Regions from separate parts of the Rhizobium sophoriradicis genome, predicted to be linked through region 1. Evidence: predicted binding sites of a transcription regulator. Region 1 holds the regulator's gene; each other region holds the start of a gene.
What was found. Region 1 encodes PhoB, which activates phosphate uptake and scavenging genes when phosphate is short. Its sites were predicted from a motif close to TGTCATNNANCTGTCAT; they were not measured.
Positions count from the first base shown of each region.

Region 1 (7,564 bases):
ACACCAGCCCCTCATCCGGCTGCCGCCACCTTCTCCCCGTAAACGGGGCGAAGGGAGCATGCCGCAAGCTCTCCGTTCCCCTCCTCGCTCTCGCAGGGCACGTCCCCTCGCCCCGTTTTTACGGGGAGAGGGTTAGGGTGAGGGGCAGTCATGCGCGCAACCGGACAGCAGTGGTGTCAACTACTCCGCCGGCTGAAGCTCGGTCGGCTCGAAACGGTAGGTGGTCGAGCAGAATTCGCAGGTCACGGCGATCTCGCCGTTTTCCTGGCTTTCCTCGATCTCCTCGGCCGAAAATCCCTTCAGCACGCCCTTGATCTTGTCGCGCGAACAGCTGCAGCGGTCGAAGACGGCGCGCGGTTCGTAGACGCGCACGCCGCGCTCGTGGAACAGCCGGAACAAGAGCCGTTCGGTGCCGACAAGCGGGTCGGTCAATTCGTCGGCGTCGATGGTTTCGACCAGCGAACGGGCTTCGACCCAGGCATCGTCTTCGCCATGCGGGCGGTCGCCGTTATCGCCGTCGCCGCCGTGGAGATCCGGGTGGCGCATGCGCTCGGGCGCCTCCGGCAGGAACTGGGCGACGAGGCCGCCGGCCCGCCAGCGATGGCGCGGCTTGCCGGCATCGTCACGGTCGAAGAGCTCTGCAGCAGCCAGGCGCACGCGCGTCGGGATCTGCTCCGACTGACGGAAATAGACACCGGCGATTTCCTCGAGCGAGGTGCCATCGAGCGCGACAATGCCCTGGTAGGGCTGCGCGAACTTGCCCTGGTCGATGGTGAAGGCGAGCACCCCCTTGCCGAGCAGCTGTTCCGGCTCGGTCTCGCCCGCTTCAACCGCCTTGGCAAGCAGCGCTTGATCGAAACGGGCATAGGCACGCACATTTTCCGGCGTCGAGAAATCGGCGACGAGAAGATCGACCGGGCCATCGCCCTTGGTCTGCACGGTGAACTTGCCGTCGAATTTCAGCGAGGTGCCGAGCAGCACCGTCAGCACGACGACTTCGGCAAGCAGCCGGGCGACGGGGGCGGGATAATGATGGCGCTCGAGAATCGCATCGAGCATCGGGCCGAGCTGGACGGCGCGGCCGCGCACATCCAGACCCTCCACCTGGAAAGGGACGACATGGTCATCGCCGGCGAAATCGAACTGGCCGAGGGCGGCTGCAGCTTCTGCCATGGCTTTCACTCCTAGTTTTCAAGCGAAGAGCAAGGGTGCCCTTCGCTCGCGCGGCCGCGCGTTTTCACACGCGGCGTCCGATTATGGTTCAGATCGCGCCCAGGCACCAAGCAAGAATCGACTTCTGCGCATGAAGACGGTTTTCCGCTTCATCGAAGACCACGGATTGGGGGCCGTCGATCACCTCATCCGTCACTTCCTCGCCGCGATGGGCGGGCAGGCAATGCATGAACAATGCATCGCTGCCGGCCTTGGCCATCAAGGCCGCATTGACCTGATAAGGCTGAAAGACGTTGTGACCCCGGGCCCGATGTTCCTGATTCATGGAGACCCAGGTATCGGTCACCACGCAATCGACGCCTTCGACCGCACGGTCGGCATCATGACAGAGCATGATTTCGGCGCCCTCATTGCGGGCCCAGTTCAGATAGTGATCCTTGGGCTCCGAACCAAGGGGTACGGCCATGTTCATGCGGTAGCCGAAACGCGCCGCCCCCTCGACCAGCGAATGCAGCACGTTGTTGCCGTCGCCTGTCCAGGCGATGGTCTTGCCCTTGATCGGGCCACGATGCTCCTCGAAGGTCATGATGTCGGCCATGATCTGGCAGGGATGGGTATCATCCGTCAGCGCGTTGATCACGGGCACGGTCGCATGCTCGGCAAGCTCCAGCAGGCGCGAGTGCTCGGTGGTGCGGATCATGATCGCATCAACATAACGCGACAGCACCTTGGCGGTGTCGCCGATTGTCTCGGCGCGGCCGAGCTGCATTTCGGTGCCTGACAAAAACAGCGTTTCGCCGCCGAGCTGTCGCATGCCGACGTCGAAGGAGACGCGGGTGCGCGTCGACGGCTTTTCGAAGATCATCGCCAGCATCTTGCCGGCGAGCGGCTTGTCACCCTGGCCTGCCTTGAAGGCCTGCTTGCGGGCAAGCGCATCGTTCATGATGGTTCTGAGGTCGGCCGATGTGACGGCCGAAAGATCGAGGAAATGTTTAGGAGCCATGTTCTTACCTGTCGTGCGCCCGAAGGCGGCAATCCCTTCAAGCCGTCTTCTTGACCTTGGAGGCGCGGATGCTCTCGGCGGCGCTCTCGAGGCGGGCGAGACCCTCGCGGGCTTCCTCGGCGGTGACGACGAGCGGCGGAAGAAGGCGGATGACGTTGTCACCTGCCGGCACACCGAGCAGATGCGCCGCGCGGATCGCCTGCAGCAGCTCGGCCGAGGGTACGGCCGCCTTGACGCCGAGCAGCAGGCCCTCGCCCCTGATATCCTCGATCACATCGGGATAACGGTCCTTCAGCGAGGCCAGCCCCTGACGGAAGACCAAGGCGACGTCGCGCACATGTTCCAGGAAGCCGTCGGCGAGGATGACGTCGAGCACGGCGCCGCCGACGGCCATGGCCAGCGGATTGCCGCCATAGGTCGAACCATGGGTGCCGGCCTTCATGCCGGAGGCGGCCTCAGCAGTGGCAAGGCAGGCGCCGAGCGGGAAACCGCCGCCGATGCCCTTGGCGACAGCCATGATGTCGGGTGTGATGCCCGACCACTCATGGGCGAAGAGCTTGCCGGTGCGGCCAACCCCGGTCTGGACCTCGTCAAGGATCAGCAGCAGGCCTTTCTCGTCGCAGATCCGGCGCAGCGCCTTCATGAACTCAGCCGTGGCGGGGCGCACGCCGCCCTCGCCCTGCACCGGCTCTATGAGGATTGCCGCCGTCGCATCGGTGATCGCGGCGCGTACCGCTTCGATGTCGCCGAACGGCACCTGATCGAAGCCCGGCGTCTTGGGGCCGAAGCCTTCGAGATATTTCTCCTGGCCGCCGGCGGCGATCGTCGCAAGCGTGCGCCCATGGAAGGCGCCTTCGAAGGTGATGATATGGAAGCGCTCGGGATGGCCCTTGGAAAACTGATAGCGGCGCGCCGTCTTGATCGCGCATTCGAGCGCCTCGGCACCGGAATTGGTGAAGAACACCTTGTCGGCAAAGGTGGCGTCCGTCAGCCGTTTGGCCAAGCGCTCCTGGCCGGGGATCTCATAGATGTTGGAGAGGTGCCAGACCTTGTCGGCCTGCTCCTTCAAGGCGGCGACCACATGCGGATTGCCGTGGCCGACCGAGGTGACGGCGACGCCGGCGCCGAAATCGAGATAACGCTCGCCGCTTTCGGTGATCAGCCATACGCCCTCGCCTCGCTCGAACCGCAGCGGGGCACGAGAATAGGTGTCATAAAGCGGCGCGGCTTCGGCCATGGCGCGGTCTCCCGATCAGTGTGTTGTCAAGCACGGACTCCGGCTAAGAAAACTGGGCCCGAAAAATCAAAAATGCCGCCTTTCGGCGGCGATCGGTACTATTTCCTTTTCGCGCTGCAATGTCAACAAAACTGCGCCCTTAGCGCATGCAGCAAGCTTGTACAGCGGCATTTTCAGCCTTCAACAGGCATTATTGCAGAAATGACACGCAGGGGCAGCAAGTTGGGGAAAACTACGAATTCGATTCATCCGGATTCCCGCGACTCTTGTCACGGAGTCAGCCTCACACTAGGTTAAAGTTCAATTACTAGACTGCATGCGGCGGAACTAGTCACCAAAATTGATCAAGCGTTTCTTGTTTCGGAGGCTTCCGGGACAACGGTGAGGGATTCTGCCATCACCAACGCAAAAGGTGGAGACAGGGCATGAACTGGACAGACGAGCGGGTCGAGAAACTCAAGAAGCTGTGGTCCGAAGGGCTGAGCGCCAGCCAGATCGCGGCACAACTTGGCGGCGTGAGCCGAAACGCCGTTATCGGCAAGGTGCACCGGCTGAGCCTTCCCGGCCGCGCCAAGGCGGGCGGCACTGCCACTGCGGCGCGCACGCCGAAGCGCCAGACATCTGCGCCGCGCGCGCCGAACTACGCCTCCCGGATCACCACCCGCACCGTGACCCGGCAGCAGGGCGCAACGATGCTGAAGGAAGAGATCGAGATCGAAACGATCGAGGAAATGGAATACGTGCCGAAAGGCAACGTGGTCGTGCCGATTTCCCGCCGCCTCGGCCTGACGGAGCTGACCGAACGCACCTGCAAATGGCCGGTCGGCGATCCTCTGAAGGACGACTTCCACTTCTGCGGCTGCGAATCCCCGGACAATTCACCCTATTGCAGCTATCACCAGAAGCTCGCCTATCAGCCGGTCAACGAACGCCGCCGGGCGGCAGCGCGGGTCAGCTGAGCGGGCGACATTGTTGAGATGCAAAAACGGGCTGGAAGGCCCGTTTTTTGTTTGAGTGTGTTGGGTGTGGCTGCCCCTCATCCGCCTGCCGGCACCTTCTCCCCGCCTGCGGGGCGAAGGGATATGCCGCACCCTCTCGGTTTCTCACCAAGCTCTCGTGGGGCACGTCCCCTCGCCCCGTTTACGGGGAGAGGGCTAGGGTGAGGGGCGGAGCTTGCTCGACTTTGTCAGAAACCCCTCAGGCTTCCATCGAATAACCGGCGCCGCGGACGGTGCGGATGACGTCCTGCATGTTGGAGAAGTTCAACGCCTTGCGCAGGCGGCCGACATGGACGTCGACGGTGCGTTCGTCGACATAGATATCGTGGCCCCAGACGCCGTCGAGCAGTTGCGAGCGGGAGAAGACGCGGCCCGGCGACGACATCAGGAATTCCAAGAGGCGGAATTCGGTCGGGCCGAGGCGGACTTCGCGGCTCTTGCGATGGACGCGGTGAGTTTCGCGGTCGAGCTCGATATCGCCGCATTTCAGCACCGAGGACAGCACCTCCGGGCGGGCGCGGCGCAGCATCGCCTTGACGCGGGCGACGAGCTCGGGGGTCGAGAACGGTTTGACGACATAATCGTCGGCGCCGGTGGACAGCCCGCGGACGCGCTCGCTCTCCTCGCCGCGCGCCGTCAGCATGATGATCGGCAGCCGTTCGGTTTCCGGCCGCATGCGCAGGCGCCGGCAGAGTTCGATACCGGAGACGCCGGGCAACATCCAGTCGAGGATGAGAAGATCGGGCGTTCGCTCCTGAAGCCTGATTTCGGCCTCGTCGCCGCGCAGGATGGTATCGACTTCGAAGCCTTCCGCTTCGAGATTATAGCGGAGAAGCACGCTGAGGGCCTCTTCGTCTTCAACAACTGCTACTCTCGGGATCATGCGTGTCCGTCTCCTCGCGCACGATCCTTAAACCGGGGGTGATTTAAGCAAGGGATCCCGCGCAAAATCAAAAATTGGCTGCAACCTCTTTGCGCGCCCGGACGGGCGCGCACGCAATAGGCTGGGTCCGGCACGGTTATTCCGTGGCGGCACCGACGGTGTTGGCGCTGTCGTCCTTCGGACGGTCGCCTTCCGGCTGAGCGCCGGTCGCCATGTAGTAGATCGTTTCAGCGATATTGGTGGCGTGATCGCCGATGCGCTCGATGTTCTTGGCGCAGAAGAGAAGATGCGTGCAGCTGGTGATGTTGCGCGGATCTTCCATCATATAGGTCAGGAGTTCGCGGAACAGCGAGGTGTACATCGCGTCGATCTCGTTGTCGCGCTCGCGAATGGCGGTCGCCTTGTCGGCGGCGCGCGTCGTATAGACGTCGAGCACTTCCTTGAGCTGGACAAGGGCCAGCTCGGACAGGTGCTCAAGACCGCGGGCGAGCTTGCGCGGAACGCCGGTGCTCTGCACGGCGATGACGCGCTTGGCGGTGTTCTTGCCGAGGTCGCCGACACGTTCGAGATCGGCGGCGATGCGGATCGAACCCATGATTTCGCGCAGGTCCGAGGCCATCGGCTGACGACGGGCGATGGTGACGATCGCCTTGTCGCCGATTTCGCGTTCGGTGTGATCGAGGATCACGTCGTCGGAAATGACCTTCTGCGCCAGCGCGGTGTCGCCGTTGACCAGGGCGCGAACGGATTCGGCGACCATCTGCTCGGCCAGGCCGCCCATTTCGGAAATCCGCCTGGACAGGAACTTCAGATCATCATCATAGGCAGAATAAATATGTGTTGATGCCATGGGGCTTTGTCCTCGAATAACGGGAAGGCTTCGGATTGCCGCAATCAGCCGAAGCGACCCATGATGTAGTCCTGGGTGCGTGGATCGTCCGGGTTGGTGAACATCTTGTCGGTGTCGTTCTCCTCGACAAGGTTGCCGAGGTGGAACATGGCGGTGCGCTGCGACACGCGCGCCGCCTGCTGCATCGAGTGGGTGACGATGACGATCGTATAGTTCTCGCGCAGCTCGTGGATCAATTCCTCGACCTTGGCGGTGGCGATCGGGTCGAGCGCCGAGCAGGGCTCGTCCATCAGGATGACTTCAGGACTGACGGCGACGGCACGCGCGATGCACAGGCGCTGCTGCTGACCGCCGGAGAGGCCGGTGCCGGACTCGTGCACACGGTCCTTGACCTCGTTCCAGAGGCCGGCGCGCTGCAGGCTGGACTCGACGATCTGATCGAGATCGGCCTTCGACTTGGCCAGCCCATGGATGCGCGGGCCGTAGGAGACGTTTTCATAGATCGACTTCGGGAACGGGTTCGGCTTCTGGAAGACCATGCCGACACGGGCGCGCAGCTCGACGACGTCGATGTCGGGATCATAGATATCTTCGCCGTCTAGGGTGATCTTGCCGGCGACGCGGCAGCCCTCGATCGTGTCGTTCATGCGGTTGAGGCTTCGCAGGAAGGTCGACTTGCCGCATCCCGAAGGGCCGATCAGCGCGGTTACGGTGTTTTCGCGGATGTTGAGGTTCACATCGAAAAGCGCGCGCTTCTCGCCGTAGTAAACCGAGACATCCTGGCCGATCATTTTATACGGGACGTTGCTCATCTTCTGATCCAGCGCCTTTTCAACTGCAGCTTCCGTCAACATGTTCATGATGTTTAACTCCGTTTACCAGCGGCGCTCGAAGCGACGACGCAAGAGGATGGCACCCATGTTCATGACGATCAGGAACAGGAGCAGGACGATGATGGCACCCGAAGTACGCTCAACGAAGGCACGTTCGGCCTCGTTCGCCCACATATAGACCTGCACCGGCAGGGCCGTCGAGGGCTCGAGCGGCGTGGCCGGCGCGTTGGCGACGAAGGCGACCATGCCGATCAAAAGCAGCGGCGCGGTTTCGCCGAGCGCATGCGCCAGGCCGATGATCGTGCCTGTCAGGATGCCGGGCATGGCAAGCGGCAGGACATGGTGGAACACCATCTGCATCTTCGAGGCGCCGAGGCCGAGCGCTGCGGCGCGGATCGACGGCGGCACGGCGCGCAGTGCCGCGCGGGTGGCGATGATGATCGTCGGCAAGGTCATCAGCGTCAGGACCAGGCCGCCGACCAGCGAGGCCGAGCGCGGCAGGCCGATGAAGTTGATGAAGACGGAAAGGCCGAGCAGACCGTAGACGATCGAGGGAACCGCGGCGAGGTTGTTTATGTTGACCTCGA
Region 1 covers NZ_CP104152.1:159,958-167,521, reverse strand. Annotated here, with positions in the region: gene N2597_RS00820 (Hsp33 family molecular chaperone) at 181-1,173, opposite strand; gene argF (ornithine carbamoyltransferase) at 1,262-2,176, opposite strand; gene N2597_RS00810 (aspartate aminotransferase family protein) at 2,214-3,413, opposite strand; gene N2597_RS00805 (GcrA family cell cycle regulator) at 3,839-4,372, shown strand; gene phoB (phosphate regulon transcriptional regulator PhoB) at 4,611-5,294, opposite strand; gene phoU (phosphate signaling complex protein PhoU) at 5,431-6,144, opposite strand; gene pstB (phosphate ABC transporter ATP-binding protein PstB) at 6,189-7,004, opposite strand; gene pstA (phosphate ABC transporter permease PstA) at 7,020-7,564, opposite strand, start outside.

Region 2 (7,564 bases), 740 kb from region 1:
AGGCGGCTTCGGCCGCCTTTTTTGTTGCGCCGTTTTCGCAGGGATGGTTTTAGAGGAGCTCCGCCCCGCCGCTGGACCAACTGCCCGATGTCCTTCCTTCTGCGCGACGCCTCTCAAGCCGATATCCCCGCCATTACCGGGATCTATCGCGACTCCGTCCTGAACGGCGTTGCAAGCTACGAGATTGCGCCGCCCTCCGAGGCCGAGATGTTGCAGCGTTTTGCCGCCATCGTCGGCCAGCAATATCCCTATATCGCCGCAGCCGATGACGACGGAAACTTCCTCGGCTACGCCTATGCCTCGGCCTTCCGCACCCGCCCGGCCTATCGTTGGATGGTGGAGGATTCGGTTTACCTGGCGCCCGAAGCCCGCGGCCGCGGTATCGGCAAAGCACTGATGAGCGAATTGATCGACCGCTGCACCGCCCTTGGTTTTCGTCAGATGGTGGCCGTCATCGGCGGCGCAAGCCCCGCCTCGATCGCGCTTCATCTCAAGGCCGGCTTCGTGGAGGTCGGCCTGATGCAGGGCACAGGCTACAAGCACGGCCGCTGGCTTGACACGATGCTCATGCAGCGCAGCCTCGGCGAGGGCATGACGACCGATCCGGATCCAGCCGTCTATCCCGGCACGCTGTTCGCCGGCTGATGAGGCTTATTGATCGACCAGCTTCAAGGCCTTGTCGAAGACCTTGAGGACTAGGTTCAGCTCGTGTCCGCGCTTCAGGATCATGCCGTTGACGTTGATGACGGAATAGGCGCCTTGCTTGGCGGCGAGCTTCGGGTTTTTTTCGATTCGGAAGAGCGGCATTTCGCCGGAGCGCTTGAAGACGGAAAACACCGCCTTGTCCTTCAGGTGATCGATAGCGTAATCGCGCCATTCACCCTCACCGACCATGCGGCCGTAGATCCAGAGGATCGCGTCGAGTTCGCGCCTATGGAAAGTCACCGGCAGCGGATCTTTGCTTTGTTTGTATTCCCTGAGATCGACGACGACTGAGGAACTATTGTCGACGGAGCGGTTTCCGCCGTGTCGCAAATCCGGCTGATCTGTCATCAGTCTCCCGAGGCCTCCGCTTGTGACAGGGGAATGACAGTTTGCCCGAGCCGCCACAAATTGCAAGAGTGCGGCCCGTCACATTCAGTCGCAGCCGACAGTGGACAGGTCGCCGCTTTCTCGGCAGCGCCGCATTTCAGTCAAAACAGCGCCTCATTTGCAGGAGAATTATGCATCCCGGTTTGGCGCCAGCGCGCCAAAGGGCCCGGCGGAGCGTATCGACCTTAACCCCAGCCCCGAATACGCTCAGCCGGGCCGCCCGGACCTTCATCCGTAAGCGGATGCGACTCAGATATTTTTGCCCGCCATCACCACGGTCGCGCCAAGGATCGCGGCCGGATCGCCGTCCGCGGTCGCCGACTGCAGCAGGATAGCGCAACCCTCGAGCTGCGGCCGCTGCAGGACGGTTGCCGGCAGCGTCAGACTGGTCGCCTTGCCATCCCACATGCCGACCGTTTCGACATTGGTGACGCTGTGCAGATACGAGAGCTTCTTTCCGCTGTTCTCGCCTTTTTCGACCTCAATCGTCTTTTCCTTGTCGAAATAGACCATCACGACATTGGCTTTGCCCTGTCCCGCTCCGATCTTGATCTCCAGCTCGTCGCCGCGCATCGATGCGCTGATAGGAACAGTCAACCCGTTGCCTTCGCCGCTATAGGTGTCGATCCTGCTGTTGATGCCGTTCAAATCGGAGCCGGCCAGGTGGCCGCGTCCATTGACGATGGCCTGCGGCGTGTAGACGTTGCTGCGGCCCATCGTCCTGGCATAGCCATATTGCCGCTCGGTGTTTTCCTTCGAACTCAGCGTATCGGCCCAGCCGAGATAATTCCAGTAATCGACGTGATAGGCGAGCGCGATGACATTTCCCTGGTTCACCAGCTTGCGGAAAGCCGCATCAGCCGGCGGACAGGAGGAGCAGCCCTGCGCCGTGAACAGCTCGACGACGCCTTTCGGCGTGCCGTCTTCGGCATGCAGCGGCCCTGCGAGAGCAAGACCGGCCAATAGCGGGATCAACAAACGGGGGGACATTCACCTGCACCTCTTTTTCAGCGTCGCCAGCGTGTTGGGAACCGGAGGCTCTGAGATATGAACGTACGAATAATCCTTCCGGGTCCAAACGAAAAGTCACGAACGGGTGAGACGCAGCACGACCGGAAGCCGCAGAAAACAAATCATCGTGAGCCCGCTCGAATGCCGCCGCCGCAAAAGAAAAGCCGCCGGAAATTGCTCTCCGGCGGCCCTGATCATGTCAGGCTCTTAACAATCAGGCAGCGAGATCGCGCAGGACCGTCTGCAGAATGCCGCCATTGTTTAGGTAAATCACCTCGTCGAGCGTATCGACGCGCGACAGCAGCGGAACGTCCTTAACGGTGCCGTCGCTATAGGTGATCTTGGCGATCTTCCGCTCGCGCGGCTTGATCTTGTCCAGGCCCTCGATGGTGACGAGTTCGTCGCCCTTGAGGCCGAGGCTCTGCCAGGTCGTGCCCTCTTCGAAGACGAAGGGGATGACGCCCATGCCGACCAGGTTCGAGCGATGGATGCGCTCGAAAGACTGGGCGATCACCGCCTTGACGCCGAGCAGGTTGGTGCCCTTGGCCGCCCAGTCGCGCGAGGAGCCGTTGCCATATTCGACACCGGCGAAGATGACGAGCGGCACGCCTTCGGCCTTGTACTGCATCGCCGCGTCGTAGATCGAGGTCTCTTCCTTCGACGGGTAGTGGATGGTGTAGCCACCTTCCTTGCCGTTCGGGCCGAGCATGTGGTTGCGGATGCGGATGTTGGCGAAGGTGCCGCGCATCATCACTTCATGGTTGCCGCGGCGCGTGCCGTACTGGTTGAAGTCGGCAACGGCAACGTCATGACCGATGAGATAGGCACCGGCCGGCGATGCCGCCTTGATCGAACCGGCCGGCGAGATGTGGTCGGTAGTGATCTTGTCGCCGAACAGGCCGAGGACGCGCGCACCCCTGATGTCGGCGACGCCGGTGCCCTTCTTGCCCATGCCGACGAAGTAGGGCGGGTTCTGGACATAGGTCGAATTGTCGTCCCAGGCATAGGTCTGGCCCGGCGGAACCTGAACGGCCTGCCAGTTGACGTCACCCTTGAAGACGTCGGCATACTTGCTTTCGTAAAGCTCGCGGGTGACGTATTTCAGGATGAATTCCTGGACTTCCGCAGAGGTCGGCCAGATATCCCTGAGATAGACCGGGTTGCCGTTCTGGTCCTCGCCGATCGGCTCGTTGGTCAGATCCTTCTGCACCGTGCCGGCAAGCGCGTAGGCGACGACGAGCGGCGGCGAAGCGAGGTAGTTCGCCTGGACGTCAGGCGAAATACGGCCTTCGAAGTTACGGTTTCCGGAGAGCACGCCCGATACGATCAGGCCCTTGTCGTTGATCGTCTTCGAGATCGGCGCCGGCAGCGGGCCGGAATTGCCGATGCAGGTGGTGCAGCCGAAGCCGACGAGGTTGAAGCCGAGCTTGTCGAGATCGGCCTGCAGGCCGGACTTGGCAAGATATTCGCCGACGACCTGCGATCCCGGAGCGAGCGAGGTCTTCACCCACGGCTTGGTCTTCAGGCCCTTGGCAACGGCGTTGCGGGCGAGAAGGCCGGCAGCGATCAGCACCGACGGGTTGGAGGTGTTGGTGCATGAGGTGATGGCGGCAATCGCCACGTCGCCATGGCCGAGATCGAAATCCGTGCCCTCGACCGCATAGCGGTTAGTAAGCTGGCCGGGCTTCTTGTAATCGGCATCCATCGAGCCGGCGAAACCGGAAGCGATGTTTTCGAGCGCGATGCGGCCTTCCGGACGCTTCGGGCCGGCCATCGACGGCACGACATCGCCGAGGTCGAGTTCCAGCGTGTCGGTGAAGACGAGGTCGGAACCGTCTCCTTCGCGCCACATGCCCTGGGCCTTCGAATAGGCTTCGACCAGCGCAATCCGGTCATGCGTGCGGCCGGACATGGTGAGGTAGTTGATGGTTTCGCCGTCAACCGGGAAGAAGCCGCAGGTGGCGCCGTATTCCGGACCCATATTGCCGATCGTCGCGCGGTCGGCGAGCGGCATATTGTCCATGCCGGGGCCGAAGAATTCGACGAACTTGGAAACGACGCCCTTCTTGCGCAGCATCTGCACGACGGTCAGAACGAGGTCGGTCGCCGTGACGCCTTCCTTCAGCTTGCCGGTCAGCTTAAAGCCGATGACTTCAGGAAGAAGCATCGAAACCGGCTGGCCGAGCATCGCCGCTTCCGCTTCGATACCGCCCACGCCCCAGCCGAGAACGCCAAGACCGTTGATCATCGTCGTGTGGCTGTCGGTGCCGACGCAAGTATCGGGATAGGCGATCGTCTCGCCGTCCTCTTCCTTGGTCCAGACCGTCTGGCCGAGATATTCGAGATTGACCTGATGACAGATGCCGGTGCCGGGAGGCACGACGCGGAAATTCTTGAAGGCCTGCTGGCCCCACTTGAGGAAGCGGTAGCGCTCGCCGTTGCGCTGATATTCCAACTCGACGTTCTTGGCGAAAGCCTGAGGCGTGCCGAATTCATCGACGATGACGGAGTGGTCGATGACGAGGTCGACTGGAACGAGCGGGTTGATCTTCTCGGGATCGCCGCCGAGCGACACCATCGCGTCGCGCATGGCGGCAAGGTCGACGACCGCGGGAACGCCGGTGAAGTCCTGCATCAGCACGCGCGCCGGGCGATAGGCAATCTCGTTTTCGACCGCGCCCTTATTGTTCAGCCATTCCGCTACGGCCAGGATATGCTCCTTGGTGACCGACTGACCGTCTTCGAAGCGCAGCAGGTTTTCGAGCAGCACCTTCATCGAATAGGGCAGCTTCGAGACGCCGGGCAGACCGTTTGCCTCAGCCTTGGGCAGGCTGTAATAGACATAGTCCTTTCCACCAACGGAAAGCGTGGAACGACAATTGAAACTGTCAAGAGATTTAGACACGAGAGACCCCGTTTCTGATAGCCAACACAGTCGTGCGAACGCCTATGCACTTAATGCACATCAGGATGCGGGTACGGCCATTTCCGCTGTCCGCACGTGGAACAGATGCTCCAAGTTCGGCGCAAGGATGAAATTCACGCCGACCGCTGGCGTGGTTGCAGGTCTTATAGATAATTTCCTAAAAACTTGCCATACCCGGAAACGAGCAAAATCGGACATTTTTTGACCCCTCCGCAACCCGCAACGACGAAAGAACCGATGCATGCATCTCACCGCCGAAAATCTGGCCGCAAGGCGCGGTGAGGATTTGATTTTCGTTAATCTTTCCTTTCACTTGGCAGCCGGCGAGGCGCTTGTCCTGACGGGGAGAAATGGATCCGGAAAGTCCACTTTGCTGCGCGTTGTCGCCGGCCTCCTCAGGCCGGAAAAGGGCACTGTCATCTTTCATGGCGACGGCAGCCGGGAAGGCCGGCATCCCGGCGAGGTCTGCCACTACCTCGGCCATCGAAATGCGATGAAGAATGAACTTACGGTTGCAGAGAACCTTGATTTCTGGCGCGCCTTCCTCGGCGAAACGGATGCACCCGCCGGCCTACCCCTCGAAGCGGCAGCCGAAGCCGTCGGCCTTTCGGGTATAACTCATCTTCCCTTCGGCTATCTCTCCGCCGGCCAGCAGCGCCGATTCGCCTTCGCCAAGCTGCTCGTTTCCCACCGGCCCGTCTGGATCCTCGACGAACCCACAGCGGCCCTCGATGCCAGCGCCGATCGGCTGTTTGCCGGATTGATCGAAGCCCATCTGGCGAAAGGCGGCATCGTGCTGGCGGCGACACATCAGCCGCTGGGGCTGACGAATGTGCAGGAATTGAAGATGACGGGCTTTGCCGGCGTGGATCAGGGGGTGTGGGGATGACCGCCCTCTTCCTCCGCGACCTCAAGCTCTCGATCCGCGCCGGGGGCGGTGCGTTGATCGGAGTACTATTCTTCCTGACCGTCGTCGCCGTCATTCCCTTCGGCGTCGGCCCGGATCTCAAGCTTCTTTCCCGTATCGGCCCCGCCATCGTCTGGATCGGCGCCCTGCTTGCAGCCCTTCTTGGCCTCGACCGCCTGTTCCAGGCCGAGCGCGACGATGGATCGCTCGACCTGATGCTGACGCGGGAAACACCGCTTGTCCTCACCGTACTGGTCAAATGCTGTGCCCACTGGACGGCCACCAGCCTGCCTTTGGTCATCGCCTCGCCGCTGCTCGGCCTCTTCATGAATATGGACGAGACGGCGATCGGCGCGACCGCGCTGACGCTGCTCGTCGGTTCGCCGGCCATCACCTTCATCGGCGCCGTCGGCGCCGCCGTTGCCGTCGCCCTGCCCCGTGGTGGCCTGCTGGTCTCGATCCTGGTCCTGCCGCTGACCATCCCGGTTCTGATCTTCGGCGTCAGCGCCACCTATGCCGCCGTCGAGGATCCCGTCCCGTTCCTGCCACCCTTCCTCATCCTGACCGCACTGACGTTGTTCTTCGCGGTGATCGGCCCGGCCGCCGCTGCGCTTGCGCTGCGAAACGCGTCGGATTGAATGTCATTCGATTGCGGGAAAAGCCGGATCAAGGTAAGGAAGCAGCCATGAACGACACAAGCCTTGCCATCCGCAAATTCAGCGATCTCGCCAACCCGACGCTGTTTCTGGCGCTGGCGGCCCGTGTCATCCCCTGGTTGGCCGGCATCACCGCGCTCTGTTTCGCGGCTGGCCTCTATCTCAGCTTCTCCACTGAAGGCGATTACCAGCAGGGCGAAACCGTCCGTATCATGTATATCCACGTCCCGGCCGCGTGGCTCTCGATGATGTGCTACACGATCATGAGTGTCTCGGCGATCGGCACACTGGTCTGGCGCCATCCGCTGGCCGACGTCTCCGCCAAGGCCGCCGCCCCGCTCGGCGCCGCCTTCACCCTGCTGGCGCTCGTCACCGGCTCGCTGTGGGGCAAACCCATGTGGGGCACCTGGTGGGTCTGGGACGCCCGCCTGACCTCCGTTTTCGTCCTATTTCTGATGTATCTCGGCCTGATTGCGCTGAGCCGCGCCATCGACGATCCGTCGAGGGCCGCGCGGGTCTGCGCCGTGCTTATCCTCGTCGGCTTCGTCAACATTCCGATCATCAAGTTCTCCGTCGAATGGTGGAACACGCTGCACCAGTCGGCGAGCGTGCTCAGGATCGGCGGTCCGGCGATCGACCCGGAATTCCTGCGCCCGCTCCTCGTCATGGCGATCGCCTTCACTCTCCTCTTCTTCACCTTGCACATCATGGCGATGAGGAACGAAATCTGGCGCCGCCGCATCGCCGCACAGCGCCGTCTCGCCGCTCGGATGGCGAGCCGGGAGGAATAGACCCATGACGCATGCTTTCTACGTCTACGCCTCCTACGGCTTTGCAGCCCTCGTGACGGTCGCGGTCGCCCTCTGGACCTGGGCCGACGGCCGGGCGCGCCGGCGTGAACTCGCAGCCCTCGAAGCCGCAGGCATTCGCCGCCGCTCGGCGCGCACGGGGGACGGCGAATGAACGAGGCGC
Region 2 covers NZ_CP104152.1:3,923,144-3,930,707, forward strand. Annotated here, with positions in the region: gene N2597_RS19250 (GNAT family N-acetyltransferase) at 88-645, shown strand; gene N2597_RS19255 (DUF2794 domain-containing protein) at 652-1,053, opposite strand; gene N2597_RS19260 (DUF1223 domain-containing protein) at 1,342-2,082, opposite strand; gene acnA (aconitate hydratase AcnA) at 2,318-5,008, opposite strand; gene ccmA (heme ABC exporter ATP-binding protein CcmA) at 5,271-5,918, shown strand; gene ccmB (heme exporter protein CcmB) at 5,915-6,574, shown strand; gene N2597_RS19280 (heme ABC transporter permease) at 6,622-7,383, shown strand; gene ccmD (heme exporter protein CcmD) at 7,388-7,555, shown strand; gene N2597_RS19290 (DsbE family thiol:disulfide interchange protein) at 7,552-7,564, shown strand, end outside.
Region 2: the regulator PhoB is predicted to act here: its motif matches at 1,076-1,092, upstream of N2597_RS19255 (DUF2794 domain-containing protein).

Region 3 (7,564 bases), 1.2 Mb from region 1:
GGCACCTGTGTCGCGCGGATCCATCAGACGCTGGGGCGCTCAAGGAATAGAGTGCCGCTCGGCCTGCCGACGGGCCCCGTGCACGGTGCGCTTAATCGCGATAACGTCTTCTTCGTCGACGAGATGGTGAGCGGTGTCATCAATTTCCGCTTTCGCCATAATGATGTTCTGATCGCCGAACTCGCTGAGGTCATTTTGCATTGGGCTGTGACAGCAGACGGCACTCTCGAAAGGACGCTGGTCCGCGCATTGCTCGCTGGGTACGAAGACATCAGGTCCCTCAACGAAGCGGAGTGGCGGGCCGTGCCGGCTTTCGTCATGGCAGCGGCCGCCACCGTATTTGCGCGGGATGGCAGGCTAACCGATCTCGAAGCCGCCACACAGCGGGTCTTTCTCTCCGCCAAGAATTGCATTGAGGAAATCCGGCCATGAAGCGAACCCTCGACCGATCCGACGAGCGCATCCTCACCGAGCTAACCCGCAATGGGCGGATTCCCCACGCGGAACTGGCCGAAAAAGTCCACCTGTCGCGCAACGCCGTTCGCCAACGCATCGAGCGATTGGAACGCGACGGGCTGATTCAGGGCTATACGATTGTCGTGGGCGAGGGAAAACCGCGGGCCGCAGCCATCACAGCGATGATCTTCGTGTATCGCCACGACCGCATGCGCGGCGGCGACGTCATTCAGACGCTCAAAGGGATACCGGAGGTCATCTCCTGCGACATTATGAGCGGTGAATTCGACCTGGTAGTGCGGGTTGAAGCAAGCGCGGCAGACCGCATCCGCGAAATCTGGCAAGAGGTTTCGGCGCTACAAGGCGTGCGCGACACGCTGACGGCATTTGCCCTGTCTTCGATGATCAAGCGTTGAGCGAAGTGGGCGGCAGGTCAATGGCATAACCAATACACGGCACGCTTGCGATTTGACGGCATCGGGATTCTGTCATTGAAGGGATGTAGTTACATTTTTTCGGCCACTACAGCGCCGAGTTCGTCCTCGCAAAAGCGCCAGCCGCGATGCCGCGAGCATCGGGCTGGCGCAATTCTGGTGTCAAATCACCGGGTCTTGCAAATTTTAGGCGGAATGGATGGATTTACCTCTTCATACGCAAGATGATCGGCCGGCGACCCTTGGGAAGATCAGTGGACGGATGACTTGAGACGCTGAATCTCGTCCTTGATGCGCAGCTTGCGGCGCTTGCATTCGGCAATTTCCGTATCGGAGATAGAGGGAGCTGTTCTGAGCGCGTGCAGCTCCTCTTCGAGAGCAACATGCTTTTTCTGGAGTGATTCAAGATGAGCTTGAACTGTCATTTGACCCTTCCTTCCTCTTACCCTCCCCGGCCATCATCGTCGGGGATCAAGGTGTCAACGCGCCGGACTGTGACATATTTTTGAAGGCTTGTCGAAGGCGAAAAGATGAAGATGAGATGGCAAATTCATGATCAAGACTAACTAGCCGTTACCCGTATTTGGTGATAGGAGCTTGCGGAAATCATCGGCAGATCGGACAACATCCGAAGACGACAACGGGGAATGCATATGGCCGATCAGGAACAGGCGGAAATCAGGCTCATCGTGGCGCGTCTGCGTCAGGAGCACGAGGATTTCGACGCCGCGATCAACGCCATGATCGAGACCGGATGCGACGCTCTGCGAATCCAGCGCATGAAAAAGAAGAAGCTCGTTATCAAGGACAAGCTCTCCAAGCTGGAAGATCAGATCGTCCCTGATATCATCGCCTGATCGCATCGCCCGATCGCATCGCTTGGAGGAATAGCGGCAACGATGACAGACAGACCACCCGTCGCCATTATCATGGGCAGCCAATCCGATTGGGAAACCATGAAGAACGCGGCCGACACTCTGGAAGCCCTGGAAATCCCTTATGATGCGCGCATCATCTCGGCGCACCGCACGCCCGACCGCATGGCGAATTTCGCCAAGGGCGCACGCGCCGAGGGCTTCAAGGTCATCATCGCCGGTGCCGGCGGTGCCGCCCATCTGCCGGGCATGACCGCATCGATGACGCCCCTGCCGGTCTTCGGCGTCCCGGTCCAATCGAAAACCATGTCCGGCCAGGACAGTCTGCTGTCCATCGTACAGATGCCGGCCGGCATTCCTGTGGGAACGCTCGCCATCGGCAAGGCGGGCGCCGTCAACGCCGCCCTTCTCGCCGCCGCCGTACTTGCCCTTTCCGACGAAGAAATCGCCGAGCGGCTCGACGAATGGCGCGAACGTCAGAGTGCCAGCATCGCCGAATACCCGATGGACGACCAATGACTGTAAGAACGATCGGCATTGTCGGCGGCGGCCAGCTCGGCCGCATGCTGGCGATCGCCGCCGCCAGACTGAATTTCCGCACGGTCATTCTCGAGCCGCAGGCGGACTGCCCGGCCGCTCAGCTCGCCAACCGGCAGATCACCGCCGCCTATGATGATCCGGCGGCGCTGGCCGAACTTGCCGCCGCCTGCGATGTCGTCACCTACGAATTCGAGAATGTGCCCGTCGCGGCCGCAGAAACGCTTTCGGCAAGCATTCCCGTCTATCCGCCGCCGAAGGCGCTGGAAGCCGCTCAGGACCGCCTGGTCGAAAAGCGCTTCCTCAACGATTGCGGCATCACCACCGCCGGCTTTCACGCGATCGACAGCCAGGCCGATCTCGAGGCGGCACTGAAGGATTTCGGCGGTCAGGGCGTATTGAAGACCCGCCGGCTCGGTTATGACGGCAAGGGACAGAAGGTTTTCCGTTCAGTGGCCGACAGCCCTGATGGCGCCTATGCCGCGCTCGGCGGCGTGCCGCTGATCCTCGAAAGCTTCGTCGCCTTCGAACGCGAGGTCTCGATCATCGCCGCGCGCACCGCGGAGGGGACGGTCGTCTGCTTCGATCCCGCCGAGAATATACACCGCAACGGCATCCTCCATACCTCGACGGTTCCCGCCGCGATCTCCACAACGACGGGCGAAGCCGCACGTCGTTCGGCCGAAAAAATCCTCGCGGCATTGAACTATGTCGGCGTCATCGGCATCGAATTCTTCGTGCTTGCCGACGGCGGCCTGATCGCCAACGAGATGGCACCGCGCGTCCACAATTCCGGACATTGGACCGAGGCGGCCTGCGCCGTCAGCCAGTTCGAGCAGCATATCCGCGCCGTCGCCGGCCTGCCGCTCGGCGATGGCGCCCGCCATTCCGACTGCGTCATGCAAAACCTGATCGGCGACGATATCCTTGCCGTTCCCGACTGGCTGCGACGCCCCGATACGCTGGTCCATCTCTACGGCAAGACGGAGTGGCGCCCCGGCCGCAAGATGGGCCATGTCACCACATTGGCGCCGAAATTGCCGCTTTGACGGTGACAAAACGGTCTTGCAGCTTGGGAAAAACACCGCCACGTGGTTGACACGGAAAAGGTGACGGGGTATCTGCACCCCCACCTAAAGAGCGCGCCCCGACGGCGCGCTTTTGATTGTTAAAGTTACGGGCGAATGTGAATTCCCCCATAGAGATCGCGGATCAGAAAAATGAAGATCAAGAATTCGCTCAAGTCGCTCAAGGCTCGTCACCGTGACAACCGTCTGGTTCGTCGCAAGGGCCGCATCTACATCATCAACAAGCTGAACCCGCGCTACAAGGCTCGTCAGGGCTGATTGCGCACATCCGGATCGCCGCGCCGCGCAGATTGCGCCGTCCGACATCCGGTAGGTCGCTGCGGTGATCACGTCAAATTTGTTTGATCTTCGGCGTTGGCGGGCTAATATGTCCGCCATGCGCTTTTTTGCTTTGATGCCGGCGGCATTGCCGCTCTTCCTCGTCCTCTCCACCTCTCCGCTTCCTGCCATCGCGGCGGAAAAGGATGTCATCGTCGAGCAGAGGAACACCGACAATTCGCCGAAGCAGCGCCTCGACCAGCTCTTCAGCCAGCTGAAGCGCGAGCGCGATCCCGACAAGGCCAGCAGCATCGCCAACGAAATTCGCCTGGAATGGAATGATTCCGGCAGCGCGACCGTCAATTTGCTGATGCAGTGGGCCGACAAGGCGATTGAGGAAAAGCGCAATCCAGCCGCTCTCGATTTTCTCGACGAGGCAATAGCGCTGAAGCCCGATTACGCCGAAAGCTGGAATCGGCGCGCCACACTGAATTTCGTCATGGGCAATTACCGCAAGTCGATGTCCGACATCGAACACGTGCTGGATCTTGAGCCGCGCCATTTCGGCGCGCTCTCCGGCATGGCCGCGATCCTCAGCAATGCGGGGAACGATCAACTGACGTTGAAAGCCTGGGAGCGGTTCCTCGACATCTATCCCGCCGAGCGCACCGCGCAGGAGCAGGTTAATACGCTGTCAGAAAAACTTGCCGGCAACCGCACTTGATGTCGACCGCACAAGTTTAGAATCCTCGAGGGGCCACGCGGCGCTTCGCCCACCCCTCTCGAGAACCGCCGCGACCATCGCCCGTAAAGATCATGCTTGCAGAAGTTTCCGTTCTTCTCGCTCCCCTTGCCGCCGCCATCGGCTACTCCTCCTACAAGGCGCGGCGGCTCGAACAGACCTATCCCAATATCGGTGAACTGACGGATGTCGGCGGCTACCGCATGAATGCCGTCCATATCAAGCGTCCGCAACATGCGGATCTGCCCCCTCTCGTCTTCATTCACGGCGCCAGCGGCAATCTGCTCGACCAGGTCGTCGCGTTCCGCACCGCACTCGAGGGCCGGGCCGAAATGCTGTTCGTCGATCGTCCCGGTCACGGCTATTCCGAACGTGGCGGCCCTGAAAACGCGGTCCCTTCCGGCCAGGCGGATGCGATCGCCCGGCTGATGGAGGCACGCGGCATCGAGAGGGCGATCATCGTCGGTCATTCTTTCGGCGGCGCGGTCACTGCAACCTTCGGCCTGCGCCATCCCGAAAAGACATCCGGCCTGCTCTTTCTGGCACCCGCCACCCATCCCTGGCCGGGCGGTATCGACTGGTATTATCATGTCGCGACGGCGCCGGTCGTCGGCTGGCTGTTCAACCACGCCATCGTCGTGCCGCTGGGACTCAGCAGGCTGGAACGCGGCACGCTGAATGTCTTCCGTCCCAATGCGCGCCCGCTCGATTACATCGAAAGGACCGGCCCATCGCTGGTGCTGCGGCCCCGCACCTTCCGCAACAACGCCGCCGATTTCAAAAGGCTGCTTGCCTATCTTAAGGAGCAATCGCCGCTCTATTCGCAGATCACCGCGCCGACCGTGATCATAACCGGCGACAGCGACGAGATCGTCTGGGAACACCTTCATTCACGCGGCCTTGCCCGCGATATAGCAGGCTCCGAACTCATCACCGTGCGCGGCGTCGGCCACAAGCCGGATTATCTTGCGACCGATGTCGCCATCGCCGCCATGGAAAAGATCGCCGGCAAGCCGCGCGACCTGCAGGCAATCGCCCGCCGGGCCGAGCAGCGGCTCGCCGCGGCGTCACCCGATCGGACATCGCTGCCATCACTGGAGCCAGGCGCCCCGCCCAGGCATGACCCTTCAGCCGGAAACTCGATCGAACGCCTCGCATAAAGCCGATCGCTGCATTGCCTCGCGCCGGCGCAGCCCCATATGTTTTTCCGTTGTTGTCCATAGGAGGGGAAATCATGGGCCGCCTGCATATCGGGACGATCTCGGTCATATCGGCATTGTCGCTCTGCCTGACCTCGGCTTTCGCGGCCTCGCCCGCACCTGTTGAAGCCGAACACGGCATGGTCGTCACCGCCCAGCATCTGGCCACCGATGTCGGCGTCGAGGTGCTGAAGAGCGGCGGCAACGCCGTCGATGCGGCCGTCGCTGTCGGTTACGCGCTGGCGGTCGTCTATCCCTCGGCCGGCAATCTCGGCGGCGGCGGCTTCATGACCATCCGCCTGAAAGACGGCACCAAGACCTTCCTCGATTTCCGCGAACGCGCGCCGCTCGCCGCAACGAAGACCATGTATCTCGATGCCAAAGGCGAGATCGTGCCGCGCGCCAGCCTCGACGGTTATCTCGCCGTCGGCGTTCCAGGCTCGGTCATGGGTTTTGAAACGGCGCGCGAGAAATACGGCACCCGCTCACGCCAGGATCTGATCGCGCCGGCGCTCCGCTTCGCCAAGGAGGGCTTCACCCTGGAACAAGGCGATGCGGCCATCCTCGCCGGCAGCGCCAAACGCCTCGCCAAGGATGAGACGGCGGCGAAAATCTTTCTGAAGCCGGATGGCCAGCCCTATGCATCGGGCGAAAAACTGCAGCAACCGGATCTCGCCGCGGTCCTGGCCGCCATCTCCGAAAAGGGGCCCGACGCCTTCTACAAGTCCGCTCCCGCCGAGGCGATCGTCACGGCGAGCCAGTCCAAGGGCGGCATTCTCGCCAAGCAGGATTTCGAGCAATATGCCGTGCGCGAACTGAAGCCGATCGAGTGCAATTACCGCGGCTACGACATCATCTCCTCGCCGCCGCCCTCCTCCGGCGGTATCATCATCTGCGAAATCCTCAACGTCCTCGAAGGTTATCCGCTCTCCTACCTCGGCTATGCCTCGGCCGAAACGGTGCACGTGATGGTCGAGGCGATGCGCTACGCCTATGTTGACCGCAATGCGGCGCTCGGCGATCCCGATTTCGTCGAGAATCCGGTCGGAAAACTGCTCGACAAGAACTACGCCAAGGAGATCGCGGCAAAGATCGACCCTTACAAGGCCGGCACATCGGCGGATTTAAAGCCGCTCGGCGGCAAGGAAAGTAACGAGACGACGCATTATTCGATCATCGACGACGAGGGCAATGCGGTTGCTGTCACCTACACGCTGAACGGCTCCTTCGGCGCTGCCGTCGTAGCACCCGGCACCGGCGTCCTGCTCAACAACGAGATGGACGATTTCACCTCCAAGCCGGGCGTGCCGAACCTCTACGGTCTGGTGCAGGGCGAGGCGAACGCCATCGCCCCGAAAAAGACGCCGCTCTCCTCGATGAGTCCGACGATTATTACCCGCGACGGCAAGCCCTTCATGGTGATTGGCAGCCCCGGCGGCTCGCGCATCATCACCATCACGCTGGAGGCGTTCCTCAATGTCGTCGATTTCGGCATGGACATCCGCCAGGCCGTCAACGCGCCGCGTTTCCATCACCAATGGCAGCCTGACAAGATCTTCCTCGAGCCCTATGCGCTTTCGCCGGATACGGAGAAGGCCCTCGCTGCCATGGGTTACAGTTTCGACGGCGGCAATGATGCGCCGCTCTGGGGCCAGGCTGCCGGCATCCTGGTCGGCGGCAAAAGCCTCGCCGCCATCGCAAAGGGCGGCGGCGCCCGCTATAACGGCGCCATGGACGCCCGGGCGGCGGAAGGGTCGGCCGGCGGCTATTGATGGCGCCAAAAAGGTTCAGGCGGCGGATCTCCATTCATGTCACGGTGACAAAGTCGACGTTCACAAACGGCGTGCCGCATCCTATGCATGTGCGAACTCTCCAAGCAGGACGATTCCCGAATGGCAAGCATTGAAATGATTGTCGCCGCCCGCGCTCGTCTGCGCGGCCATATCAGGCGCACGCCGCTTCTCTCCTCCCCCTT
Region 3 covers NZ_CP104152.1:3,459,916-3,467,479, forward strand. Annotated here, with positions in the region: gene N2597_RS17075 (phosphotransferase) at 1-432, shown strand, start outside; gene N2597_RS17080 (Lrp/AsnC family transcriptional regulator) at 429-872, shown strand; gene N2597_RS17085 (YdcH family protein) at 1,142-1,315, opposite strand; gene N2597_RS17090 (YdcH family protein) at 1,544-1,747, shown strand; gene purE (5-(carboxyamino)imidazole ribonucleotide mutase) at 1,790-2,284, shown strand; gene N2597_RS17100 (5-(carboxyamino)imidazole ribonucleotide synthase) at 2,281-3,351, shown strand; gene ykgO (type B 50S ribosomal protein L36) at 3,523-3,648, shown strand; gene N2597_RS17110 (tetratricopeptide repeat protein) at 3,758-4,372, shown strand; gene N2597_RS17115 (alpha/beta fold hydrolase) at 4,465-5,550, shown strand; gene ggt (gamma-glutamyltransferase) at 5,625-7,361, shown strand; gene N2597_RS17125 (threonine ammonia-lyase) at 7,482-7,564, shown strand, end outside.
Region 3: the regulator PhoB is predicted to act here: its motif matches at 1,421-1,437, upstream of N2597_RS17085 (YdcH family protein).

Region 4 (7,564 bases), on a different replicon from region 1:
GGCAAGTCAATCCAGGAGGGCCGATCGCTGCAAAAGCTCCGGTTCAAACCCGCAACGGCGCCGAAATCCGGGTTCGTGCTTGCGTCATTGGCGCGGTCGGTGAGCACGTGCTCGGCCGGCCGCCCCTGACGAGATCAACGGCAGGAGCCGTATCATTCTCCGACTTGCTCGGGCGCTGCAACGCCGAAGCTCCACGTGCGGCCGCTCCGTCTTCAAGATCACTCTGACGACGGCGCGGCCGCTCCGGAAATTATTTGTCCTTGTTGCCGGCAGGGGCGGGCAGCAACACCGGCTCGGCCGAGCGCGTCGGCGCCATCAGCTGTGCAAGGACGTCGTCGGCCGACTGGCTCGAACTGCCGATGCCGGCCTCGCGCAGCTGGCGGTCGAGATCGCTGCCGTTTTCCAGCGCGGCCAGTTCAGCCCCGGCTTCGATGCGTCCGGCGGTGACTTCCTGGCGCTTCTTGATGCGTTCGAGACTTTGGACGGCGCTGCCGAGGCGGGTGTTGATGCCCGACTGGCTATGGGCGATCGCCGACTGAGCACGCAGCAGCGACTCGTTGGCTTTGACGTTCTCCACCTCACGCTTCATCTGAGCAATGCGCGATTCGGTTTCCTGGATGGTGCGCAGCATCTGCTGCTGGCGGGGCAGCAGCCGGTCGAGCTCTTCCTGGTCTCGCTGCATTTCGGCGCGGCTGTTGGCAATGCGCTGAGCGAGCCCCTGGGCGAGATCGGTGCGGCCCGCCGAGATCGCAGCGCGGGCGCTCTCGGTATCCTTGGTTTCCTTTGCGCGGTTTTCCTCAAGCCGGCGCATGACGCTCTTGTTCGATGCCATGATGCCGGCCAGATCGGATCGCGCCCTGCGCAGCGACTGTTCGGCGTCGCGGATTTCTTGGTCAAGAATGCGCATCGACTGGCTGTCGGCGGCGGCTTCGGCCGCCTCGTTGATGCCGCCACGAATGGCGGTAAAAATCTTTCCCCAGGTGCTCACGCTGCAATCTCCCCGCTTTTCCATTCTTCGATCATATGCGCTGCATCGACTGCATTGGCAGCCAGAATGGCGACTTCCTCGACGACGGTCTCGGCCGACGAGCGCGCCGACAGTGAACCGAACAATTCGTACCATTCCTCACCGTCGATTGTAGTGATGCCGAAGCTCGACAGCGGCACGAATTTGTGCGTCTTGAGAACCATCCGTTCGAAGGCTTCCCGCTTGGGCACGTCCTTGCACGGCACCAGGACAACGCTGACAAGAATATCGCGCTCTCCGCTCACTGCGACGAAGACGTCGAGATCGCCTCTTTCCTTGAGCGTTACGCAGATGACGTCACCATGTTCGGGTACGGCTACATCAACATCGCCCAGCGCATCCGGATCGGCCGCGAACAGGCGCGTTAAAGTGGTAAGGTTCCAGGTCTCCAAAAAGTCCTCCATCGGTTAGAGCGTCGAAATATCTGGGTAGTCGGTTTACAACTTAAAGGTCTGGCGCGCGAAATAAATTTTGCTAGGCTACCGATCAGCAACGGGGGGAATCGCTTGCCATTTATCGCTTCATTATTGCGGCGTGTATATCTGTCGCTCAGCGAATTGGCGTGGTCAGCCCTTCTGGTTATCCTCGTTGCCCATCTGGTCGCTTCCTACCTTCTGTTTTTACTGGCCGGCGAAGGCGATCTCGTCGGCAACCCGGTCGACTTTCTTTACTACTATATGGTGACCGCAACGACTGTCGGCTATGGCGATCTTTCTCCAAAATCAGGATTCGGCCGGATCATTACCATTATGGTCGTCCTTCCTGGTGGTATTGCCATCTTTACCGCTGTTCTTGGCAAGTTGTTGACAGCTATCGGTACGATCTGGAGGAATCGCATGCGCGGATTGGGTGATTACAGCGAACGGGCCGGCCACATCATCGTTTTGGGCTGGCAAGAGGGGCAGACATACCAAACCCTGCGGCTGCTGCATTCCGAGCGGCACGCCAACGAACCGATGACGGTGCTGGTCGCCAAGGACCTGCCGGAAAATCCCGCCAGCAATTATGCCGATTATATCCGCACGGAACGGCTTGCCGATGCCGACGCTTTGCTGCGGGCCGGAGTGGCCCAGGCGCGTGCGATCATCGCACGCGGAGCAAATGACGATGAAACGCCGGCCGCGGTTCTTATCGCCGAAGATCATGCGCCCAATGCCCATATCGTGGCCTATTTCGCCGATGACCGCACAGCGCAAATGGTCAAGCAGCGTCGGCCGCGCGTCGAGGCGGTGGGTTCGCTCGCCGAGGAGCTTCTGTCGCGTGCGGCACGTGATCCGGGCTCTTCGGAAATCGCCGCACGGCTGTTGTCGGCAGCCTCCACCGACACTGCCTTTTCTCTGGCGGTGCCGCCCTTGCATACGCCGCTGTCCTATGGCGACGTGTTTTTGAGCCTCAAGCGTCGGCATAATGTGACGCTCGTGGGCATGCTGAGCCACGGCGTGACTGACCTGAATTGCCGGGACGAGACGCTGATGCAGGGCGGCGATACCCTTTACTACATCAGCGGAATACGGCTAGATCCCGCTGCCATCGCTTGGGCTCGAATGGGAGACGTGACATGATCGGCTGGTTCGGCGGAGACAAGAATGAGAAGCCCTTACCCGAAGAGCTCGGCCCGTTGAGCGTGGCCATCGGTGGGGCGCTTGAAATTGATTTCCTCTCCCTTGAAGCCGATGCTCTGGGCGGCGAGCCGGCCATGCCGCTGCCCCGAAGCGGGCCATTCATCATTGCCGGCTACGGTGAGGTTTCGCTCGATGCAGCGACGGTTCTGTCGCGCTACTACGATGAAGAGAACCGGATGATTCAGGTGATGTCGGCGTCGGGCAAGCCGGGTGAAGCAATCGACGACATCAGCTTTTATCAGCCTTGGGACAGCGTGGTGCCCGCCGGCCAGAGCGAATGGAGCCGCTGGACCGGGTCGAGCGGCCTGATCGGTCAGCCATCCTATGATGCCGATGGAATCCTCTTTAACCGATTCTGGGGCGACGGTCCGGAGCGGGCGCAGTTGGTGGAATTTGTCGAAAGGGTCAATGATGGTGAAGCGCAGCGCTCCATCCATCAGACCTGCATGCTGTATTACCGCCCGCTGGGGTCGACGCGCGAAATGCTTCTGATCAATGTCGAGCGCGATCTGGATCTCGGGCAGAGCCAGGCGGGCAGCTCGGTGGAATTTCTGATCGGTTACGGACTGGCTCCGGCCGACGTTCGCCGCGTCTGATGGGCCTAGCAATTTTCAACGGAGGATTTTTTTGATGCTCGACTACGTGGCGGGCTTGCCTGCCTTCCTTGGTTATTTCGCCGTCGGTCTTGCCGCATACGGAGTTTTTGCGGTGATCTACACCTGGTTGACCCCGCAAAAGGAGGTGCAGCTCATTCGCGCGGGCAATCTTGCGGCCGTCACGGCCTTCTTGGGCGCCCTTGTCGGTTTCAGCCTGCCTCTGGCTTCGGCCGCAGCCAATTCGGTCAGCATCGTCGACTATATCATCTGGGCGGTAATAGGCATTTTGGCGCAGATCCTCGCTTTCTATATTGCCAATTTCACCATGAAGGACCTGCATGAAAAGATCACCGCCGACGATATCGCCGCCGGCATATGGGGCGGCGGCATCGCGCTCGTCGTCGGTATTCTCAACGCCGCCTGCATGACCTATTGAGGGAGGGAAAGATGCGCAGACGCATGAGCGGGCACAGGCGACCTTTCCTGGCCCTTGGCACTATCGCTGCCTCGACCCTGGCTTTGTCCGGTTGCGGCGATCAGACTCCTTCGGAGGTAATGTTCACCTCCGTCGACCAATGCGTGGCTGCAGGAATGGATCGGCAGGTCTGCCAGGCCGGCTATCAGGATGCGATGCGCGCCCATCTCGCCGTCGCGCCACGTTTCAATGGCATGGCCGCCTGCGAGGCCGAATACGGTACCGGCCAGTGCACCGAACAGCCGGCCGGCACTGTCCCGAACAATAGCGGCGGAGGCGGCAGCTTCTTCGTGCCTTTCCTGGCAGGCTACATGATGTCTTCGGCGCTAAACAACATCGGCGATTATTACGATTATCGCCGGCGCCAGGAGCAGAGCGGTTCCTATTACGGTTCGACGCCGATTTATCGCAACCGCTCGGGACAGACGGTCACAACCACCGTTCGCTCAGGCGGTGATAGCGTGACTGTGCCCTCGCGCCAGAGCGTCAAGCCGGTCAATGTCAATACCCGCACCGTTGCCCGACAAGGCTTCGGCGGCCGGTCGTCTTTCAGTTTCGGCGGTTGACATGAAGCGCATCACCCTCCCGGCGCGTCCTGACTGGCGTGACAAGGCGCGCGCCGTCGGCTTCGGATTTCATGTCATGTATGGCGAGCCCTACTGGCTCGATGATGCCGCCTATACGTTCACGCTCGATGAGATCGAGATGCAGATCGAGGAGCCCAGCCAGGAACTCCATGATATGTGCATGGATCTGGTCGGCGAGATCGTCAGCAGCGAAGAGTCGCTCGACAGGCTGGCCATTCCGGAAGACCTGCGCGATGTGGTGCAGCGGTCGTGGCAGCGCCGCGACCGGCACCTCTACGGCCGTTTCGACCTTGCCTATGATGGCATTGGCCCGGCCAAGCTACTTGAATACAACGCCGATACCCCCACCTCGGTGTTCGAGACCGCTTATTTCCAGTTCAACTGGCTGACCGATCAGATTGCTTTGGGTGTTTTGCCCAAGGATGCGGACCAGTATAATTTTCTGCAGGAAAGCCTCGTCGAGGCATTCGACCAATTTCCCAAGGAGTCGATTTTCCACTTCGCGGCGATAACCGACAATGAGGAGGATCGAGGCACGACGGTCTATCTCATGGATTGTGCGGTCCAGGCGGGCCATCGCGTCGAGCTTTTGGATATTCGGGAGATCGGCATTGATGCGCAGGGCCGCTACACCGACCTCAAGGATCGGGTGATAGACCGCTGCTTCAAGCTGTATCCATGGGAGTTCATGCTGCGCGAGCCCTTCGCTCGCGAGCTGGCGCGCTCTGGCGATGTTTTCGTCGAGCCCGCCTGGAAGGCCGTGCTTTCCAACAAAGGGCTTCTGCCGCTGCTCTGGAAGCGCTACCCCAATCACCCCAACCTGCTGCCCAGCTATTTCACCGATGACCCGGCGGCCTCGACCCTCACCGACTACGTGCGCAAACCGCTGTTGTCGCGAGAAGGCGAAAACGTGACGATCTTTCGAGACGGGCGGGAATTGGTTTCCGCGCCCGGCGACTATGGCGAGGAAGGCTTCATCGTTCAGGCCTATGCACCGCTTTTCGAAACCGATAACGGCTTTGCCGTGCTCGGCAGCTGGATTGCCGGCGACCGCGCCTGCGGCCTTGCTGTCCGCGAGGACCGCTCGCGCATAACCGCAAATCTATCGCGTTTCGTGCCGCACGTCATAGTCGGGTAAGTCGATCGGCTGAGGCCGCAGTTCCCTTCCATAGGTCCGGAGCGGGGATGTCGTCTATGCGCATCGGTCGCACAGGCAGCATTTCGAAGTGCTCTTTCTGATCCATCGTGGCCTGGCATGTCACAAGTCACTTCATTTCATAAAACTGTCACCCAACCTTGGCATAGCTCGATCGATTTCCGATAACGCGATCCGAGGGGGGATTGATGCACGACGGAATCTATCGCGTGCTCTTTCTATCGCGCCGCAATTCCGCACGTAGCGTGATGGCTGAAGCAATCTTGAACAAGATTGGCAAAGGACGGTTCAGAGCATTCAGCGCTGCCGTCGATCCGGCGCCGGTGATAGAGCCTACCGTTCTGCAGCTGCTTCGGAACGCAGACTACCCGATCGAAGATATAAAGCCTCGGCATTTCGGGGCCTTTGCGGATGCTGGCGCCGCCGACCTGGATTTTGTCTTCACTCTCAGCGCTACTGCCGCCGGCGAAGCGCCTCCGGAATGGCCGGGCCTGCCGATCACTTCGCATTGGCGCTGTCAGGACCCGATCCTCGTCGAAAATGAGGGTTGGCAACGCAATCAGGCCTTGATGCAGGTGCTGGCTGGGCTGGAGCGCCGCCTGAACATCTTTATCAATCTGCCGTTTGCGTCGTTGGACCGCATGAGCCTGCAGCACCAGATCAAAGGCATTGGTGATGCGGAGAGGACTTAGTCAGAAAGAGCCGCTTTCGGTCGATGCATCGAGCGTCGTTGCTGACTGATGGGCGAGCAGGTACTCGCTTCCACCGCAGTCATGCTCCCGCTTGCGCGTCGGAGGCGGAAAGGGTGTTGGAGTTGGCCAGTTTCCAAAATGACCCTTCGAAACGGATTCATCCCTCATGCCAACAGCTATTCGCTCATCATCCGGATGTGATCTTACGGAGATAAAGCCGCTGTTGGAATCGTTCCAAGAAGCCACAAAGGAGAAGCGCCATGGCTAATATCGACACCAGCAAATTGTCCTGGGACGAATGGGATGAATTGCAAAATCCCCCGCCGGCCGAAACCGATTTCGATCGTGTCGTCGAATCGGCTGTTTCGCGCCGTGGCTTCCTCGGTGGCATCTTGGCTGTCGGTTCGGCTGCCGCCGCGATGGGGACGCTCGGCAGTCTGATGTCCTCCACCTCGGCCCAGGCGCAGGACGCTGCTTCGCGCTTCGCGTTCAAGCCGATTCCCATCTTCACCGACAACACCGTCCATGTCCCGGAAGGCTATGCCTGGAAGCCGCTCGCAAAGTGGGGCCAGCCGCTGTTTTCCAACGTTCCGGATGTCGATCCTGCCAACGGCGTCAGCCTCGAAAATTCGGATAAGGTCTTCGGTGAAAACACCGACGGCATGGAACTGTTCGTGATCGGCGGCCGTCAGGTCATCGCCGTCAACCATGAATATGTGAACAACGAAATCAATCTTCCGCACAACGAAAAGGGCATGCCGAAGAGCGCGGACGACGTGAAGATCCTGCAGAACCTTCAGGGCGTCACCGTCATGGAAGTCGCCGAAGGCGAAAACGGTTGGGAAATCGTGCTCGACAGCCCGTTCAACCGCCGTATTACGCATCTGACGCCGATGAAGATGTCCGGTCCGGCCGCTGGTTCCGACCTTGTCAAGACCGCCGCCGATCCGAACGGCACCGACTGTCTTGGGACCTTCAACAATTGCGGCGCCGGCAAGACGCCTTGGGGCACCTATCTCACCTGCGAGGAAAACTTCAACGGATATTTCGGCTCGTCCGATCCGAACTTTGCCATGCCCGACGACTTCAAGCGCTACGGCATCGCCGCCGAAACCCGGTATGGCTACGAGGTTTTCGATCCCCGTTTCGACGTATCGAAAAACCCGAACGAGCCGCGCCGCGCCGGCTATGTCGTGGAAATAGACCCGTCCGATGCTACGTCCACCCCGATCAAGCGTACTGCGCTCGGCCGCATCAAGCATGAGAACGCCGCCGCAGTGATTGCCCGCAATGGTCGGGTGGTCGTCTACATGGGAGACGACGAACGTGGCGAGTTCCTTTACAAATTCGTTTCCGACGGCATCTACGTGCCAGGCGGCGACACCTCCAAACTGCTTGACGATGGCACG
Region 4 covers NZ_CP104154.1:38,423-45,986, forward strand. Annotated here, with positions in the region: gene N2597_RS25720 (PspA/IM30 family protein) at 251-988, opposite strand; gene N2597_RS25725 (YjfI family protein) at 985-1,431, opposite strand; gene N2597_RS25730 (ion channel) at 1,534-2,589, shown strand; gene N2597_RS25735 (YjfK family protein) at 2,586-3,245, shown strand; gene N2597_RS25740 (DUF350 domain-containing protein) at 3,280-3,681, shown strand; gene N2597_RS25745 (DUF1190 domain-containing protein) at 3,693-4,286, shown strand; gene N2597_RS25750 (glutathionylspermidine synthase family protein) at 4,288-5,445, shown strand; gene N2597_RS25755 (arsenate reductase/protein-tyrosine-phosphatase family protein) at 5,652-6,155, shown strand; gene N2597_RS25760 (PhoX family protein) at 6,416-7,564, shown strand, end outside.
Region 4: the regulator PhoB is predicted to act here: its motif matches at 5,581-5,597, upstream of N2597_RS25755 (arsenate reductase/protein-tyrosine-phosphatase family protein).